2 regions of the Mammaliicoccus sciuri genome follow, and region 1 is predicted to be linked to the other one. Evidence: predicted binding sites of a transcription regulator. Region 1 holds the regulator's gene; the other holds the start of a gene.
What was found. Region 1 encodes LexA, which represses DNA repair genes until DNA is damaged. Its sites were predicted from a motif close to CGAACATATGTTCG; they were not measured.

Region 1 (4,451 bases):
TTACCGTCTGCTGGGCGAATCACATTTAAGTTAGGAATCGCTCTTAGTCCAGCTAATTGTTCAACTGGTTCATGTGTTGGACCATCTTCACCGACAGCAATTGAATCATGTGTGAATACAAATGTTGAAGGTACATCCATGATTGCTGAAAGTCTTACAGCTGGTTTCAAGTAGTCACTGAATACGAAGAATGTTGCACCATATGGTTTAACACCACCGTGAACTGCCATACCGTTAACTGCAGCAGCCATACCGAATTCACGAACACCAAACCAAACGTTGCGTCCTTCAGGAGTTTCGCTACTAAAGTCAGCTTCACCTTTAACATTTGATTTGTTTGAAGATGCTAAGTCAGCTGAACCACCAAAGAATGCAGGTACTGATTTACTTAATGCTTGAATCACTTCACCTGAATCCGCACGTGTTGCACTGCTATTTCCAGCTTCATAAACTGGTAATTCTTTATCATAATCAACTGGTAATTCATTAGAAATAGCTTGTTTAAATGCTTGTCCTAATTCAGGATATTCATTTGTATATGCTCCAACTAATTTTTCCCAAGCTGCTTCGTCTTCATTTGCACGTTTAAGCATTGTTTCACTGAAGATATCATATACTTCTTGAGGTACATTAAAGCGTTTAGAAGGATCTAAACCGTATGCTTTCAATGCTAATTCACGTTCTTCTTCACCTAATGGAGCACCATGCACGCCATTAGTACCCGCTTTATTAGGCGCACCATAACCGATAACCGTTTTAACTTCGATTAATGTTGGGCCTTCTAATGTTTTTGCTTCAGTAATCGCTTTATCAATAGCTTCTAAGTCATTACCGTCTTCAACTAAGATATAGCTCCAACCATAAGATGTGAATCTTTCTTTAACATTTTCAGAGAATGCTTTATTTAATTCACCATCTAATGAAATATCATTAGAATCATATAAAGTGATTAATTTATCAAGGTTTAAGTGACCTGCTAATGAAGCTGCTTCATGAGAAATACCTTCCATTAAGTCACCATCACTTGCTAAAACATATGTGTAATGATCTACTACATCGTATTTATCTTTATTAAATTTACCTGCTAAATGTTTTTCAGCCATTGCCATACCAACACTCATTGCAAAACCTTGTCCTAATGGTCCTGTTGTTACTTCTACACCATCAGTATGTCTAAATTCAGGATGTCCAGGTGTTTTAGAATCCCATTGTCTGAAGTTCTTCACTTCTTCAAGTTCTAAACTACCTGAAACGTGTAATAAACTATATAGTAATGCAGAACCATGACCAGCAGATAATACAAAACGGTCTCTATTAAAATAGTTCTTAGATTGTGGATTGAAATTTAAATGCTTAGTCCATAATGCATATGCCATAGGCGCAGCACCCATTGGTAAACCAGGATGTCCTGAGTTAGCTGCTTCAATAGCATCTATACTTAAAGCACGGATTGAATCTACTGCAAGTTGATCTTTTTCGTTAAACATAAATGTAGTCTCCTTTATTCTTGTAATACCTTTTCATTATACATGAAATTTTTTCAAAAATTAATTATTATTACTTAATTTATACTTACTTTCTTATATTATTATTTTTTTGAATTTCTTTTACCTTATCAGGTGTTACATCATTACCTTCTGGATCTATGATTTTAGTATTCTCGATTGTATTTTTAAAATTACCGCGGAATGCTTGTAAATACTCAGCACGTAATTTTGATTGTTCTTTAGCTTCACTATCTGTTAAACCTTCAGATTTCTTTTTGTTCGCTAATTCGTTAATTCTTTCTATTTTTGCTTTATCTAGCATAATATCCCCACTTTCTTTATACATAAAAGATACCAAAAAACACGAGTAAATCCAAATGGATTTACTCGTGTTTAAATTCAATCTATTGACCCTACTAATGTATTGGAATCAGATATATGGTTATGTTGTTTAATTTGATGATCGGTCATTTCGTACGTTTGTTCTGTATTATAAAGATCATTAGACTGAGCTAAATATAAATATCCAATTAATAGAGTCATTAAGAATACTGCGATATACACTAATACTGTCTTCTTAATTGTAATTGTCATACTCAATTCCTCCTAGAACGTTTGTTTGTATTATCATAATAACAGAACAAATGTTCGTAGTCAATAAAAATACGAACAAATGTTTGTTCAAAGGAAACGTATGTGCTATAATAAATTTAAATAATTAATTGGGAGCGTGCGACTATGAAAGAATTAACTAAACGTCAATCTGAAATATATCAATTCATCAAACATATAGTACAAACGAAAGGCTATCCGCCTAGCGTACGTGAAATTGGTTTAGCAGTCGGCTTAGCGTCAAGCTCTACAGTACATGGTCATTTATCAAGACTAGAAGAAAAGGGCTACATTAAACGTGATCCAACTAAACCACGAGCAATAGAAATCACCGAAACAGTTGGAGAGAACATTAACCAAGAGAACACCATTCACGTTCCAGTTATCGGTAAAGTTACAGCAGGTATACCTATTACAGCTGTAGAGAATGTAGAGGAATACTTCCCATTACCAGCACATTTTACATCAACACATAATAGCAATATCTTTATATTAGATGTTGTCGGTGATAGCATGATTGAAGCTGGTATACTAGACGGCGATAAAGTAATCGTACGTAGTCAATCAATCGCTGAGAATGGTGATATCATAGTTGCAATGACAGAAGATGATGAAGCTACAGTTAAACGTTTTTACAAAGAAGAAACGCGATATAGACTTCAACCAGAGAACAGTACAATGGAACCTATTTATTTAGATAACGTTACAGTATTAGGTAAAGTTGTTGGATTGTTTAGAGAAATGTAACATAACAAAAAGGAGATGCGAACGCATCTCCTTTTTTCATATTCCCTTTATCGAGTTCTTTCTTTACTTGTCATATATTTATGATACATCTTTTTTGTTTAATAATTCTTTAATACGTTCTAAGACATCTAAATCTTTTCGTTTTATTTCTTTATTTTCCATGTAAAACTACCCCTTTATATGTTATTTCACCAATCAAAATTACTAGAAACAACATGTGTTAAACATTTAAGGAAATATGAAATATTGACTTTTCTCGATTTAATTATATCAACGTTGATAAGATAATATCATTTATCTCTTTTCTATTGTTGCGTGATGTAGTTCTCCGTCCAATATGGCTGTAATTCTTCGCCAATATCGACACCTACACCTAATTCTTTATAATCTTTATTTAAAATGTTTTTTCTATGTCCAAGTGAATTCATGAGACCATGATGTGCATATATACTACTGATTTGACCATAAGCCAAGTTTTCCCCAGCGGTAAGATAATTAAAACCATCTCGATCTAATCTATCAAATGGAGACATACCTTGTTTGTTATTATGATCAAAATAATCATTTTTCACCATGTCTTGACTATGCTTTCTTGCAGTTTCACTAACACGCTCATTATAAGATAATGTAGGTAGTCCAAACTGTACGCGTTCAGCATTTACAAGATCAAAGTTTTGTAATTCTAAAGCTTTTTTGTATTCATCAGAAGCTGCATGATACTGATTCGTTCGTTTATCTTCAGTTGATGATGCAATCTGCATGATACCTTTAATTTGATTATTTTCATGTTTATCATAAAACACGGTTGTATAGATGTTATCAAATTTGAAAACATCATAATCTTCATCATTTTGTATGAGTTTCACTTTGTCTTTTTCTATTGCTTTTTCAGGTTCTCCAAGTATAGAACGAACTTTATCTTTGTTCATTTTACTTGTGATACCTTTTTTAGAAGTTATAAGGTCTTGGTTTGTATATAAACCAGTTACTTTGTCATGATCATAACTTACCATCACAAATTCATGATAGTCGTTATGATACACATGCCATTTCTCGTTATATTCATTAGCAGTTATACGCTTAGGTTTACCAAGTTTCTTTTCTACTTCGTTCTTTGTTTGATTGATTTGAATATTATTAATCGCAAATTCTTGGTCATCTGGTGTCTTTAGTTCAACTTTCTTTGCTGATTCTTCGTGTAGTATTCCTTGTTGAACGTTCAATACTTTTTGCCCAATTTGTCTAGACAAATCTGATTCTGGGACTGGCTTGATAAGTGTTAAGCATAATAGCAACATAAATAAAAAGAATACTTTTCTCAAGTCGTCACCTCACTTGTTTTAGCCGCGATCACTGTCACCATTAAATATTGAATTACGAACAATTACATAGTCTACTTTTGTAATAGAATGTAAATCTTTTCCACCTGCATAAGAGATAGAACTTTGTAAATCTTGTTCGATTTCAATTAACGTATCTTTTAGAGAGCCTTTATGTTCAACAAACATCTTTTTACCCTCTACATTTTTACGTTCACCTTTTTGAAATTCAGATGCACTACCGAAATATTCTTTATATAGTTTACCTTCTAATTCAACTGTTTCT
Region 2 (4,451 bases), 420 kb from region 1:
ATTGCGTGGAATAATCTTATCCTTTATACTAACTTTAGTAAGCGTTTACATATAAGGGGATCAAAACTTTCTGGGGGAAATTTTGATTAATAAAATTCGGTTAACAGAGTATTCTAAAGGGGAATACTCTGTTTTTTGGTGTTTTGAATAATATACGTTATAATATGTGAGACATTTCGAAAGGATGGCTAATATATAATGAAACAATTAATGCTCAAAAAAGGAAAAGAAGATAAATATTTAAGAGGATATCCTCTAGTAGAAAAAGACGATGTTTTTGATATGCCTAAAATGGATGAAGGAGAATTAGTTGCGCTTGTTGATGCGGGGAAAAAATTCATTGCAACTGCATATTATGGTGAACAAAATAAAGGTATAGGCTGGGTATTATCATTAGACTCAACTGAAAAGATTGATCATAACTTTTTTGTAAAGTTATTCGAAGAAGCTAAAAATGATAGAGCATATTATGAAAATGTAGATGGTATCAATGCATATAGATTATTTAATGCAGAAGGCGATGGAATTGGTGGACTGACAATTGATCATTATGACGGTCATTTATTAGTTCAGTGGTACTCAGTAGGTATATATCGATTGAAAGATAGAATATTACCTGCAATTAAAGAAGTCTTCGATTATAAATCAATTTTTGAAAAAAGAAGATTTAAAGGAATGGAAACTGCTTCAGACTTCGTAGCAGGTGAAGCACCAGAATTTCCATATGTCATAGAAGAAAATCATATGTTCTATAATATTAATCTTGATGATGGACCTATGACAGGTATTTTCTTAGATCAAAAAGACGTTAGAAAAAAATTAAGAGACCACTATAGTCAAGATAAAGATATATTGAATTTATTTAGTTATACGGGTGCATTTTCAGTTGCAGCAAGTGAAAATGCTCGTTCAACTACAAGTGTGGATTTAGCTAATAGAGCTAGACCATTAACTGAAGCAAACTTTGGTTTAAATACAATAGATCTTAATCAGAACCATATATTTATAATGGATGTATTTGATTATTTCAAATATGCTTTAAGACATGGTTTAAGTTATGACGTTGTCGTGATTGATCCACCAAGCTTCGCACGTAATAAGAAAAAGACTTTTAGTGTTCAGAAAAACTATCCTGAATTAATTGAAGGTGCATTAGAATTATTGAACGAGAGTGGTAACTTAGTGCTAAGTACAAATTCAAGTGCTTTCCCACAAAAAGCATTCAAAAAAATGATAATTCAAACATTAGATCAATTAGGTGTTGATTATACAATTTCTGATGTAATGGGATTACCTAAAGACTTCAAGAGTCATCCACACTATAAACCAAGTAAATACTTGAAAGTCGTATTCGTACAAATAAATGGTTAAAATTTCCTAGTTCGGGTATACATTATTATAATAATGTTTGAATATAATCGAACTGTGAGGAGAATGGAAACAATGGGAATTTTCGATAAAATTACGACAAAAGCAGGCAATAAAGCATTTGGTATACAAGAAATAAAGAAGCGTTCTGAATTACCAACTTCACAAGAAGAATTGTTAGAACGTAGAAAAAAAGCTAAAGAACTTATTCATAAGAAGTCATTAATGTCTTCAGCTGCAAATGTCGTACCAATCCCAGGACTTGGTGTTGGTATGGATATTAAATTAATGGGCGATATCATTGAAGATATTAATAAAATTTATGGATTAAGTCATAAGCAAGTTAATAAAATGCAAGATGATTTAAAACAAAAAGTTTTAACATCAGCTGCAATGAGAGGTAGCCAGTTTATTGGTCAAAAAGTAACGAATGCAATGGTGAAAGTTATATTTAGATCAGTCGTAAAAAGAGAAGCGGCAAAACAATCAAGATGGGTACCATTAGTTGGACAAGCAGTTGCTGGTTCAATTAGTTATTATTTAATGAAAAAAATGGGTGAGGATCACATTAAAAAATGTGAAACAGTCATTCAAGACTTTATAGGTGAATAGAATATTGAAAAGAAGCTAAGGCATTTTGTAATGTCTTAGCTTCTTTTTTGTGTAATTTTTTATTTTATATTTGCAATTATTCTAAAAACGCTTTATAATCAAAAAAGCAAACTAAAGTTTGAAATATAAACAAATGTTTGTGAGGTGAAATTGATGAATGAAAATGAAAAATTAATTCTTAACTTAATAAAAGAGAATCCTTTTATATCACAACAAGAGTTATCAGATAAAGTTGGTTTGTCTAGACCTGCAGTTGCAAATATTATTTCAGGTTTAGTTAAGAAAGAATATGTGCAAGGGAAAGCATATGTATTAAACGAGCAAAATCCAATTGTATGTATTGGTGGAGCTAACATAGATAGGAAATTTCATATTACAGACGATTTAGTGCAGGGCACTTCAAACCCAGTAACTTCTGAAACTTCTATTGGTGGTGTTGCTAGAAACGTTGCTGAGAATTTAGGACGTATCGGTGAAGATGTTCTGTTATTAACGACTTCAGGTAATGATGCAGAGTGGCAACATATTTCTGATTTATCATCACCATTTATGAATGTAGACTATGTTGAGAAAATCTCTAGTGAATCAACGGGAAGTTATACAGCATTGTTAGATCAACATGGTAGTATGACGATGGGGTTTGCGGACATGTCAGTATATGACAAAATTACGCCAGAATTTATGATTAAAAACACATATTTACTCAATAAATCAAAATGTATTATTGCAGATTTAAACTGTCCTAAAGAGACGATAGAGTTTTTATGTTCATATGCAGAGAAGAAAAAGATTAAATTAGTATTGATTGCAGTTTCAGGCCCGAAGATGAATCGTCTACCTCATAATTTACATGCTGTTGATTGGCTCATATTAAATAAAGATGAAGTTGAATCATTTGTAGGTAAAGATGCACAAACAGAAGCGGAATTAATTCAATACATTGGTGAAATTAGATCACTTGGTGTGAATAACTTAGTTGTGACATCAGGTAAAGATAAGATTATTTATGATGGTGATGAAGGTCAACGTCAATTTGAAGTCAAAAAAGTCGATAATGTCGTTGATGTAACAGGTGCCGGTGATGCATTTACATCAGGTTTAATTTATGGATGGTTGAAATCATATGAAATCGACAAAATTATTGATTTGGCAAAAGCAAATGCATCTAAAACAATTCAAACAGCTTATACAGTCAGACAAGATTTAGATAAAAAACAATTAATTAAGGACATGGAGGCTTTATAATGGAAAACTATATTCAATTTTCAAAAGAAGTAGAACAAGCAAAAGAGGAAGGTAAAGCAATTGTTGCTTTAGAATCTACAATTATTTCACATGGTATGCCTTATCCTCAAAACGTAGAAATGGCACAAAAAGTAGAACAAATTGTAAGAGATAATGGTGGGGTACCTGCAACAATCGCAATTATTGATGGAAAAATTAAAATTGGATTGAGCGAAGATGAATTACAATTATTAGCAAGTGCAGAAAATGTAGCAAAAGTTTCTAGAAGAGATATCGCTGAAATATTAGCAACTAAAAAAATTGGTGCAACAACAGTGGCTTCAACAATGATTTGTGCTCAATTAGCAGACATTAAATTCTTTGTTACTGGTGGTATCGGTGGTGTTCATAAAGGTGCTGAACATACAATGGATATTTCTGCAGATTTAGATGAACTTTCTAAAACGAAAGTAGCTGTCATTTGTGCAGGTGCTAAATCAATTTTAGACTTAGACAAAACATTAGAATATTTAGAAACAAAAGGAGTACCTGTAGTTGGATATCAAACTGATGAACTCCCGGCATTCTTTACAAGAGAAAGTGGTCTTAAATTAAACACAAGAATTGATGAAGTAAGTACAATTGCGAAACTTGCAGAAGTACAATGGGACTTAGGTTTAGAAACAGGTATTGTTGTCGCTAACCCAGTACCAGAAGAGGATCAATTAGAACCAAGTTTCATCAATGGTATTATTGACAAAGCAGTTGCTAAAGCTGAAGAAGAAGGTATTCACGGCAAAGATTCTACACCATTCCTATTAGGTGAAATCGTTAAGCAATCTGGCGGTAAATCATTAGAAACAAATATTAAACTTGTTGAACATAACGCTAAAATTGGTACACAAATAGCAGTTGAATACACGAACCTTCAAAAATAAAGAATAATCAGCTCAAATAATTGCATACTTATGTAATATGATTGAATTGTAAGTGGTTTTTTGATATTCTTTAATCGTATAGATAAAATTTGATTTTATACAAATTTAATATAGGTATCAGAAGGAGACAATAAAAATGGAACAAAATTCATACGTAATTATTGACGAAACGGGTATTCACGCTAGACCAGCAACAATGTTAGTTCAAACTGCATCTAAATTTGATTCAGATGTACAATTAGAATATAACACTAAAAAAGTTAACTTAAAATCAATCATGGGTGTAATGAGCCTAGGTGTTGGTAAAGA

Region 2: MUA60_RS10755 (carbohydrate kinase) is a predicted target of LexA. The motif match lies at 2,088-2,101, and genes of this name have one in related genera.

Annotation. Positions count from the first base shown of each region.
Region 1 covers NZ_CP094824.1:1,642,863-1,647,313, forward strand. The annotation lists gene tkt (transketolase) at 1-1,487, opposite strand, end outside; gene MUA60_RS08470 (DUF896 domain-containing protein) at 1,573-1,809, opposite strand; gene sosA (DNA damage-induced cell division inhibitor SosA) at 1,887-2,081, opposite strand; gene lexA (transcriptional repressor LexA) at 2,226-2,846, shown strand; gene MUA60_RS08485 (CAP domain-containing protein) at 3,152-4,168, opposite strand; gene guaC (GMP reductase) at 4,187-4,451, opposite strand, start outside.
Region 2 covers NZ_CP094824.1:2,061,036-2,065,486, reverse strand. The annotation lists gene MUA60_RS10765 (class I SAM-dependent rRNA methyltransferase) at 199-1,371, shown strand; gene MUA60_RS10760 (hypothetical protein) at 1,444-1,980, shown strand; gene MUA60_RS10755 (carbohydrate kinase) at 2,134-3,225, shown strand; gene MUA60_RS10750 (pseudouridine-5'-phosphate glycosidase) at 3,225-4,142, shown strand; gene MUA60_RS10745 (phosphocarrier protein HPr) at 4,279-4,451, shown strand, end outside.